DNA from 2 places in the Pseudarthrobacter sp. genome. Region 1 is predicted to be linked to the other one. Evidence: predicted binding sites of a transcription regulator. Region 1 holds the regulator's gene; the other holds the start of a gene.
The links. Region 1 encodes HrcA, which represses chaperone genes, less so after heat shock. Its sites were predicted from a motif close to TTNGCACTCGNNNNNNNCGAGTGCNAA; they were not measured.
Positions count from the first base shown of each region.

Region 2: groES (co-chaperone GroES) is a predicted target of HrcA. The motif match lies at 2,129-2,155, and genes of this name have one in related genera.

Region 1 is NZ_JAKFFD010000149.1:5,580-9,967, forward strand. It holds gene V6M49_RS12060 (DUF4870 domain-containing protein) at 58-477, opposite strand; gene V6M49_RS12065 (DUF3097 domain-containing protein) at 605-1,453, opposite strand; gene hrcA (heat-inducible transcriptional repressor HrcA) at 1,601-2,614, shown strand; gene dnaJ (molecular chaperone DnaJ) at 2,692-3,819, shown strand; gene V6M49_RS12080 (16S rRNA (uracil(1498)-N(3))-methyltransferase) at 3,822-4,388, shown strand, end outside.
Region 2 is NZ_JAKFFD010000039.1:17,214-21,601, forward strand. It holds gene V6M49_RS03905 (shikimate 5-dehydrogenase) at 1-408, shown strand, start outside; gene V6M49_RS03910 (class I SAM-dependent methyltransferase) at 436-1,665, opposite strand; gene V6M49_RS03915 (hypothetical protein) at 1,721-2,104, shown strand; gene groES (co-chaperone GroES) at 2,314-2,610, shown strand; gene groL (chaperonin GroEL) at 2,688-4,298, shown strand.

The DNA of each region.
Region 1 (4,388 bases):
ACTTCCTGCCCAATACAATGCGATTATCGGGCGTGTAGTGACCCCGCGTTGTGGCCGTTACTTGATCCAGCGCAGGTTGTACTGGTAACGGTGGGGCTGGCCCTTGTTGACATGGATACCTGCGGCCACGGAGAAGCAGGTCAGGGCAATCCAGATCAGGGTGGCGATGACGGCGAAGATGTTTCCGATCACCGGAATGAACACCAGGAGATTGGCCACCAGCGCCGCGATGGTGGGCGGCAGGCTGAAGTTCAGCGCTTCCTTGGATTCCTGGGCGGTGAACGGCCCGCGCTCACGGAAAATCAGGTATATCAACAGCGACGGAACGCAGCCGAGGATCCCGCCGAAGTGTGCCAGCGTGGCCCACTGGCGGTCTTCGCTGGCCGTCAGGGGCAGCGCATTAGCCGGAACGCCCTGGTACTCGGAACGGCCCTGGCCGCCGTGGTCGTCCCGGTGCTCGCGTGCGTTTTGTGCCACGGTTTTCTTCCTTCGAAAGTGCAATGGTGCTGGGTTGGAGAATGCCGGACTGAAGCAACTGCAGCCTCCGCAGTACCAAGAATACTGGTTCAGCCACCAAATGCTGCCGCCAGGAGCGGATCCGGTGTCAGGGCACCGTCAGGAAGTCGATGACTTCCTCCACCCTCCCGAGCAGTGACGCTTCCAGGTCCGCGTAACTGCGGACAGCGCCCAGCAGCTTTTGCCAGCCAAGCCCGATGTCTTCCTTGGTGGAGTGCGGCCAGCCGAACGCTGCCAGGATGCCGGTCTTCCAGTCCTGCCCGCGGGGCACCACCGGCCACTGTTCGATGCCCAGGACAGCAGGCCGGATGGCCTGCCACACGTCAACGTAAGGGTGCCCGACGATCAGGACGTTCCCGGCCGCACCGGGGGAGGCCATCACGGCAGCCGCGATGCGCCACTCCTTCGAGTCGGGCACCAGGTGGTCCACCAGGACCCCCAGCCGCCGTCCCGGACCGGGACCGAATGCGGCCACCGCCCCCGCCAGGTCATCAATGCCATGCAAAGGCTCGACGACGATGCCCTCTACGCGGAGATCGTCACCCCAGACTTTTTCCACGAGTTCGGCGTCGTGTTTTCCCTCCACCCAGATTCTGCTGGCTTTGGCCACCTGGGCACGCTGGCCGGCAACGCGGACCGAGCCGGACGCCGTCCGGCCGGCGGCCACGGGGGCGGCCTGCCGGGGCGCCGGGGGAACGAGCCGGATGGGCTGACCCTCCAGGAGGAACCCGAAGCCCAGCCGGAAGGACCGGGACTTGCCGCGCCGGTCTTCGAGGGCCACTACATGCATGCCGCCGGACTTCTCCACCCGGGTCACCGCTCCCACCCAGCCGGACTGGGCGTCTTCAAGAACCATGCCGCGTTCCACGGGAACCTCAGGCAGTTCGCTCTTGACGGGCGCGGTGATCTCCTGCGGACCCCAGTTCTGGTACTGCATGGATTGATTCCGCCTTGCCGCTAGATCCTGGCCCGGAATTTCGCCCGGAGCGGTACCAATGCTAACAACGGGGTGACTCATATTAGACTGTTAGCACTTGGGCATGTCGAGTGCTAACCCTGCAGTGACCACGGATGGAGGTGGAGTATGAGCGAGCCGCGCAAACTCGAAGTACTGCGCGCCATCGTGGAGGACTATGTGCACTCCCGCGAGCCAGTAGGTTCAAAAGCGCTCGTGGAACGCCACCACCTCGGCGTGTCCAGTGCCACCATCCGCAACGACATGGCGGCCTTGGAAGACGACGGCCTGATCACGGCCCCGCACACCAGCGCCGGACGGATCCCCACAGACAAAGGCTATCGGCTGTTTGTGGACCAGATTTCAGCGGTAAAGCCGCTTTCCCACGCGGAACGGCGTGCCATCCAGTCGCTGCTGGAGGGCGCCGACGATCTGGACGACGTCCTGGACAGGACCGTCAGGATGCTGTCGCAGCTGACCAACCAGGTCGCCGTAGTGCAGTATCCGCATCTGAGCCGCGCCACCATCCGCCACATCGAATTCGTCCTGCTCGCGCCCCGGCAGGTCCTGGTGGTCCTCATCGCCACCACCGGCAAGGTCGAACAGCGCGTGATCGACATCGGCCAGGACCTCGGCGACGACGCCATCGCCGCGCTGCGGACACACTTCCTCGGATCACTCGCGGGCATCTCGCTGAGCCGGCTGACCCCCTCGCTGCCCGGAGTCGTTTCGTCCGTCAGCCCGGGCCAGCGCGCGGCGGCCCAGGCCCTGGCCCACGGGCTGGAAACGCTCGCCCACAGCAGTCGCGAGGAACGCATGGTCATGGCCGGAACGGCGAACCTCGCCCGCTCCAATGTGGATTTTCCGCTCAGTATCGGACCGGTCCTGGAAGCGCTCGAGGAGCAGGTTGTCCTGCTGCGCCTCCTGAGCGACATGGCGCAGGATCCGAGGGGCGTGGCAGTCAGCATCGGGCGTGAAAACCCGTACGACGGACTAGCGGAAGCCTCCGTGGTGGCCACGGGCTACGGACCAGACAGCACTGCCAAGATCGGTGTGCTCGGCCCTACCCGGATGGACTACCCCACCACCATGGCCGCCGTCAGGGCAGTAGCCCGTTACCTTTCAAGAATTCTGGGTCCGTAACAGCATCACGGTCCAGGCACGAAGAGCAGTGCCGGCAGCACGCCTGCCGTCAGTACAACAAGGAAGAGATACGAACTTTGAGCAGCCACTACGACGTCCTCGGAGTCTCGCCGGAAGCCACCGGGGAAGAGATCAAGAAGGCCTACCGCAAGCTGGCCCGCACTCTCCACCCGGACGTAAACCCCGGGGACGATGCATCGGACCGCTTCAAGGCCGTGACCCATGCCTACGAGGTACTTTCGGACCCGCAAAAGCGCCGGATCTATGACACCACCGGCAATGAGAACGGCACCGACAACGGGTTCGGCGGCGGTGGATACTCCGGCCAGGGCTTCGCGTTCCAGGACATCTTCGACACGTTCTTCGGGGCCGGCGGCACCTCCGGCCCCGCTTCCCGGGTCCGCCGCGGCCAGGACGCGCTGATCAGTGTACGGATCGAACTCCGCGATGCCGTGTTCGGCGTCAACCGGAAACTCGAAGTGGACACAGCCGTCACCTGCCCCACCTGCAACGGGTCATGCTGCCGCGACGGCAGCCACCCTGTGCGCTGTGATATCTGCGGCGGCAGCGGCCAGGTCCAGCGCGCGGTGCGCTCCATCCTGGGCCAGGTCATGACGGCGGCCCCATGTGGCAGTTGCGAAGGCTTCGGGACGGTCATCAAGGACCCCTGCAACGAATGCAGCGGCCAGGGCCGCATCCGCAGCCGGCGGTCGCTCACCATCAAGGTGCCGGCCGGTGTTGCCACGGGCACCCGGATCCAGCTCTCCGGGCAGGGCGAAGCAGGCCCGGCCGGCGGACCGTCCGGGGACCTGTACGTGGAACTCCGGGTCAACAACGACGCCACGTACGCACGCGACGGTGACGACCTGCACGCAACGCTGCACATCCCGATGACTGCCGCCGCCCTAGGCACCGAGCTGTCACTGGAAACCTTTGACGGGCTGCAGGAAATCGACGTCAAGGCAGGGACGCAGTCAGGGGAGATCATCACGCTCCGTGGACTCGGCGTGACGCACCTGCGCGGTTACGGCCGCGGGGACCTGATGGTCCATCTGCAGGTGGAGACGCCGGCCAAGCTGGATGCCGCGCAGGAGGATCTCCTGCGGCAGCTGGCGAAGCTCCGGGGCGAGCAGTTCACGGAAGGCAAACTGGCTGCCAGCGGCGGCGTCTTTGCCAAGCTGCGGGACCGGTTCGGTAACCTGTAGCGGTGAGCAATCCCGTTTTCTTCAGCGGTGCCGGGTCGCTGGACGGTCTGGTGCCCGGTGCCCGTTTTGTCCTTCAAGGGCCGGAGGCACGCCACGCCGTGACCGTAAAACGGCTATCTCCCGGAGAGGCGGTGGACATTGCCGATGGCGCCGGAAGGCGGCTGACGGGAACTGTTGTGTCGGCGTCGCCCGCGGAGCTCACCGTGGAATGCTCCGCCCTCGTTGTGGAGGACCGGCCCGACATCCGGCTTGTGCTGGTGCAGGCCCTGGCCAAGGGGGACCGCGATGAACTGGCCGTGGAAACGGCAACCGAACTCGGGATTGATGCCGTAGTTCCCTGGCAGTCCGAGCGATCAATTGTCCGCTGGAAGGGTGAGCGCGCGGCCAAGGCCCACGCAAAATGGCAGTCCGTGGTCACTGCCGCCGCCAAGCAGGCACGCCGCGCCTGGATCCCCGAGGTGCGCGCCGCCGTCGAAACGCCAGGCCTTGCGGCGGCCGTGGCGGCAGCGGATCTGGCCGTAATCCTGCACGAAGACGCGGTCCGGCCGCTCCGGTCTGTCCTGGAATCA
Region 2 (4,388 bases), on a different contig from region 1:
GCGGCCCTGCGGGACGCCGGCTTCACGGACGTCACCGTCATCGCCCGGAACGAAGACACCGGCCGGGCGCTCGCAGAGCAGTACGGGTTCCAGTGGCGGGCAACGCTCGACGGCGGGACCGCGGACCTGATCATCAACGTCACCCCCATCGGTATGGCAGGCGGCCCGGAAGTGGACTCGCTGTCCTTCCCGGAAGATGCCATCGCGGCAGCCAAAGTGGTGTTCGACGTCGTGGCGCTCCCTGCGGATACGCCGCTGATCAAGGCGGCCCGCGCCGCCGGGAAACAGGTGATCACGGGCGCCGAGGTGGCCACCATCCAGGCGCTCGAGCAGTTTGTGCTCTACACCGGTGTCCGGCCCACCGACGAGCAGGTCCGGGCCGCCGAGGACTTCATGCGGGCCCAGTAAGGCCCGGTCTCAGGACCGTTCGCTGCCTTAGGCAGGCTCCACCGAGATGGCCACCCGGTCCTCCCCAATGCGGGTCAGGACCAGGGTGGCTGTTTTTTGTCCGGCCTTCTTCCCGGCCACCTTGCTTCCGGCGAACAGCTGCTTGCGCAGTTCCTCCGGGGTTACCGAGGTGCCGCGCTTTTTGATGTCCAGCACCGTGATGGCGTTCTCCTTCACCCAGGCCTTGAGCGCCTTGACGTTGTACGGCATCACTTCCAGGACCTTGTAGGCGCGGGCGAACGGCGTGTCCACCAGCTCCGGGGCGCAGATGTAGGCGATGTGCTCGTCCAGCAGGTGCCCGCCCAGTTGAAGCGCGACGTCGGCCACCAGGCCGGCGCGGATCACCGCGCCATCGGGCTCATAGAGGTAGCCCGCTGCCGGACCCACCGGCGCGGCGGGACCGCCGTCGAAATCTTCAGCGCTGGTCAGCTCGGCGGCACCCTGCGGGCCGAGCAGCAGCGCCGCGCGGCGGATTCCGGGCCGGCGCACGGAGTTGAACCACAGGGCCACCTCGGTGACGTCGCCGCCCACCGATACCCACTGCGCCTCGCAGCCGGCGGGAACTGACTCGTGCGGCATGCCGGGGCCCATTTTGACGCCAACGGCGCGCCCGGTGGCGGCGAGCGATTCCACAAAGGACAGCGGCGGCGAAAACGCCTCAGGATCCCAGATCCGTTTGGTGCCCGAGGTGGAGGTGACACGGCGTGCGGGATCCAGCCAGACGCCGTCGACCCCGTCCAACGGGACGGTGGTGGCGTCCGAGTGCACCACGGTGGCGTTGGGGAAGGGGATCAGGTTGACCGTGGCGCAGGCGGCCGTGGTTTCGTCCATTTCCACGGCCGTGACCGTGATGTCCATCGATGCCAGGGCCAGGGAGTCCGCGGCAAGGCCGCAGCCGAGGTCGGCCACGTGGCGGACACCGGCCTGCGCAAACCGCTCGGCATGCCGGGCGGCAACCGTGAGACGCGTGGCCTGTTCCAGCCCGGCCTGCGTGAAGAGCATGCTCCGGGCGAACTCGCCGAACTTCAGCTCGGCTTTAGTGCGAAGCCGGGACTGGGTGAGGACGGCCGAGACCAGTGCGGGGGAGTGCCCGGCCTTGCGGAGAGCCGCGTTGAGCTCAAAGGACTTGTCCTCGCGGTACGGGCCCAGGGACGCCAGGAGCTCCCAGCCTTCGCTCGTGAGCAGTGGGGCGATCTGGTCCTGCGGTGCTTGAGCCATGGGTTCAAGCCTAGTGGAGGTAGCCCGGCGGCCAGTTCCCGCTAGGGTTGAAGGCATGGAAGACAGCGCAGGCACCCAGCCGTCCGGACTACCCCAAGCAAGCAAGCCGGACCTGGTGAAGTTTGCCCGCCCCGCGCTGATTGCAGGATCCGCAGTGGCCGTGGTCTGCATCGCGCTGCTGGTAATCATCCTCTTCCTGGACACGTTCAACGCCACCGTCTACTCCGTGGGCGGCAAGAACATCCAGGACGCCACGGACGAGGCACAGGAAATCCGCGGACTCTATGCCGGGGCGCGCATAGGCGGCATCATCCTGCTGGTGGTCTCGCTGCTGGCTGCCGTGGGCGGCGCCGTGGTGCTGTACCTGCGGCGGGGCACCGTTGAGGAAGGGGACGACGGCGACGAGGACGTCGATCTCGAGGACCTCACCGGCCGGTAACAGCTGTTCGCCGGAGACATAATTCTGGCACTCGCCTTGACCGAGTGCTAACCAATACATAGAGTCATCATTAGCACTCTCCCTAGGAGGGTGCTAACACATGAAGAGCTGCCAGCCAGGCTGCTGCCGGCACCGCGACGACGGTTTGCCAGCCACGGCGAAGCAGCTCAACTGTCCATGAATTTGCTGACGTAGAAGGAGAGGTCCGAGTGTCGGTCTCTATTAAGCCTCTTGAGGATCGTATTGTTGTCCGCCCGCTCGAAGCCGAGCAGACCACGGCTTCCGGCCTGGTTATCCCGGACTCCGCACAGGAGAAGCCGCAGGAAGGCGAAGTTGTTGCAGTAGGCCCCGGCCGCTTTGACGACAACGGCAACCGCGTTCCGATCGATGTTGCCGTTGGCGACGTTGTTATCTACTCCAAGTACGGCGGAACTGAAGTCAAGACCGGTGGCACCGAGTACCTCGTGCTCTCCGCCCGCGACGTTCTGGCGATCGTCGTAAAGTAACTCTTTGGATCCCCGTGCTGCTGTTCCGTCCCTGACTGAACAACAGCGCGGGGTTCTGTCTTTGAAAGGACACAACCATGGCAAAGCAGCTTGCGTTTAACGACGCTGCACGCCGGTCGCTTGAAGCCGGCATCGATAAGCTCGCCAACACTGTCAAGGTGACGCTCGGCCCCCGCGGCCGCAACGTTGTCCTCGACAAAAAGTGGGGGGCACCCACCATCACCAATGACGGCGTCACCATCGCCCGCGAAATTGAGCTTGATGACCCGTATGAAAACCTTGGCGCGCAGCTGGCCAAGGAAGTAGCCACGAAGACCAACGATGTTGCCGGCGACGGCACCACCACGGCCACCGTGCTCGCCCAGGCCCTGGTCAAGGAAGGCCTGCGCAACGTTGCGGCTGGCGCCGCTCCGGGCCAGATCAAGCGTGGCATCGAGGTTTCGGTAGAAGCCATTGCAGCCCGCCTGCTCGAGAACGCACGCCCGGTTGAAGGCACGCAGGTTGCCAGCGTGGCAGCAATCTCGGCCCAGAGCGACGAAATCGGCGAGCTCCTCGCCGAGGCATTCGGCAAGGTCGGCAAGGATGGTGTGATCACCATCGAGGAGTCCTCCACCACGCAGACCGAGCTGGTCCTCACCGAAGGCATGCAGTTCGACAAGGGCTACCTGTCCCCGTACTTCGTGACCGACTCCGAACGCCAGGAAGCCGTCCTCGAAGACGCCCTTATCCTGATCAACCAGGGCAAGATCTCCTCCGTGCAGGACTTCCTGCCGCTGCTGGAGAAGGCGCTGGCGAGCTCCAAGCCGCTCTTCATCATTGCCGAAGACGTTGAGGGCGAGGCCCTGTCCACGCTGATCGTCAACCGCATCCGCGGCACGCTGAACGTTGTTGCCGTCAAGGCTCCGGGCTTCGGCGACCGCCGCAAGGCCATGCTGCAGGACATCGCCACCCTCACCGGTGCGCAGGTCATCTCCGCGGAACTGGGCCTCAGCCTGGATTCGGTTGGCCTTGAGGTGCTGGGTACCGCCCGCCGCATCACGGTCACCAAGGACAACACCACCATCGTTGACGGCGCCGGTTCCGCAGAAGACGTCGCAGCCCGGGTTTCCCAGCTGCGCGCCGAGCTGACCCGCACCGACTCCGACTGGGACCGCGAAAAGCTCCAGGAGCGCCTGGCCAAGCTGGCCGGCGGCATCGGTGTCATCAAGGTCGGCGCAGCCACCGAAGTTGAGCTGAAGGAAAAGAAGCACCGCATCGAAGATGCAGTGTCCTCCACCCGCGCCGCCCTCGAAGAGGGCATCGTGGCCGGTGGCGGTTCCGCGCTGATCCACGCACTGAAGGCCCTCGACGAGGACCCTGCAGTCAAGGCACTCGAAGGCGACGCCGCCGCTGCCGTGGGCATCGTCCGCCGCGCGCTGGTCCAGCCGCTTCGCTGGATCGCCCAGAACGCCGGATTCGACGGCTACGTTGTCACCGCCAAGGTTGCCGAGCTCGAAACCAACAACGGCTTCAACGCCAAGACGGGCGAGTACGAGGACCTGATCGCCGCCGGTGTCATCGACCCGGTCAAGGTCACCCGTGCAGCCCTGCGCAACGCGGCATCCATCGCTGCGCTGGTTCTCACCACCGAGACCCTCGTAGTGGAGAAGCCGGCAAACGAAGACGAGCACGCAGGCCACAGCCACTAGTCCCCACCGGGACGGGCCCAGCCGCAAGGAACCGGTCCAGCTTCGGCTGGGCCGGTTTTTTGTGCCACAAACCATTAGCGGCCAGGTTTT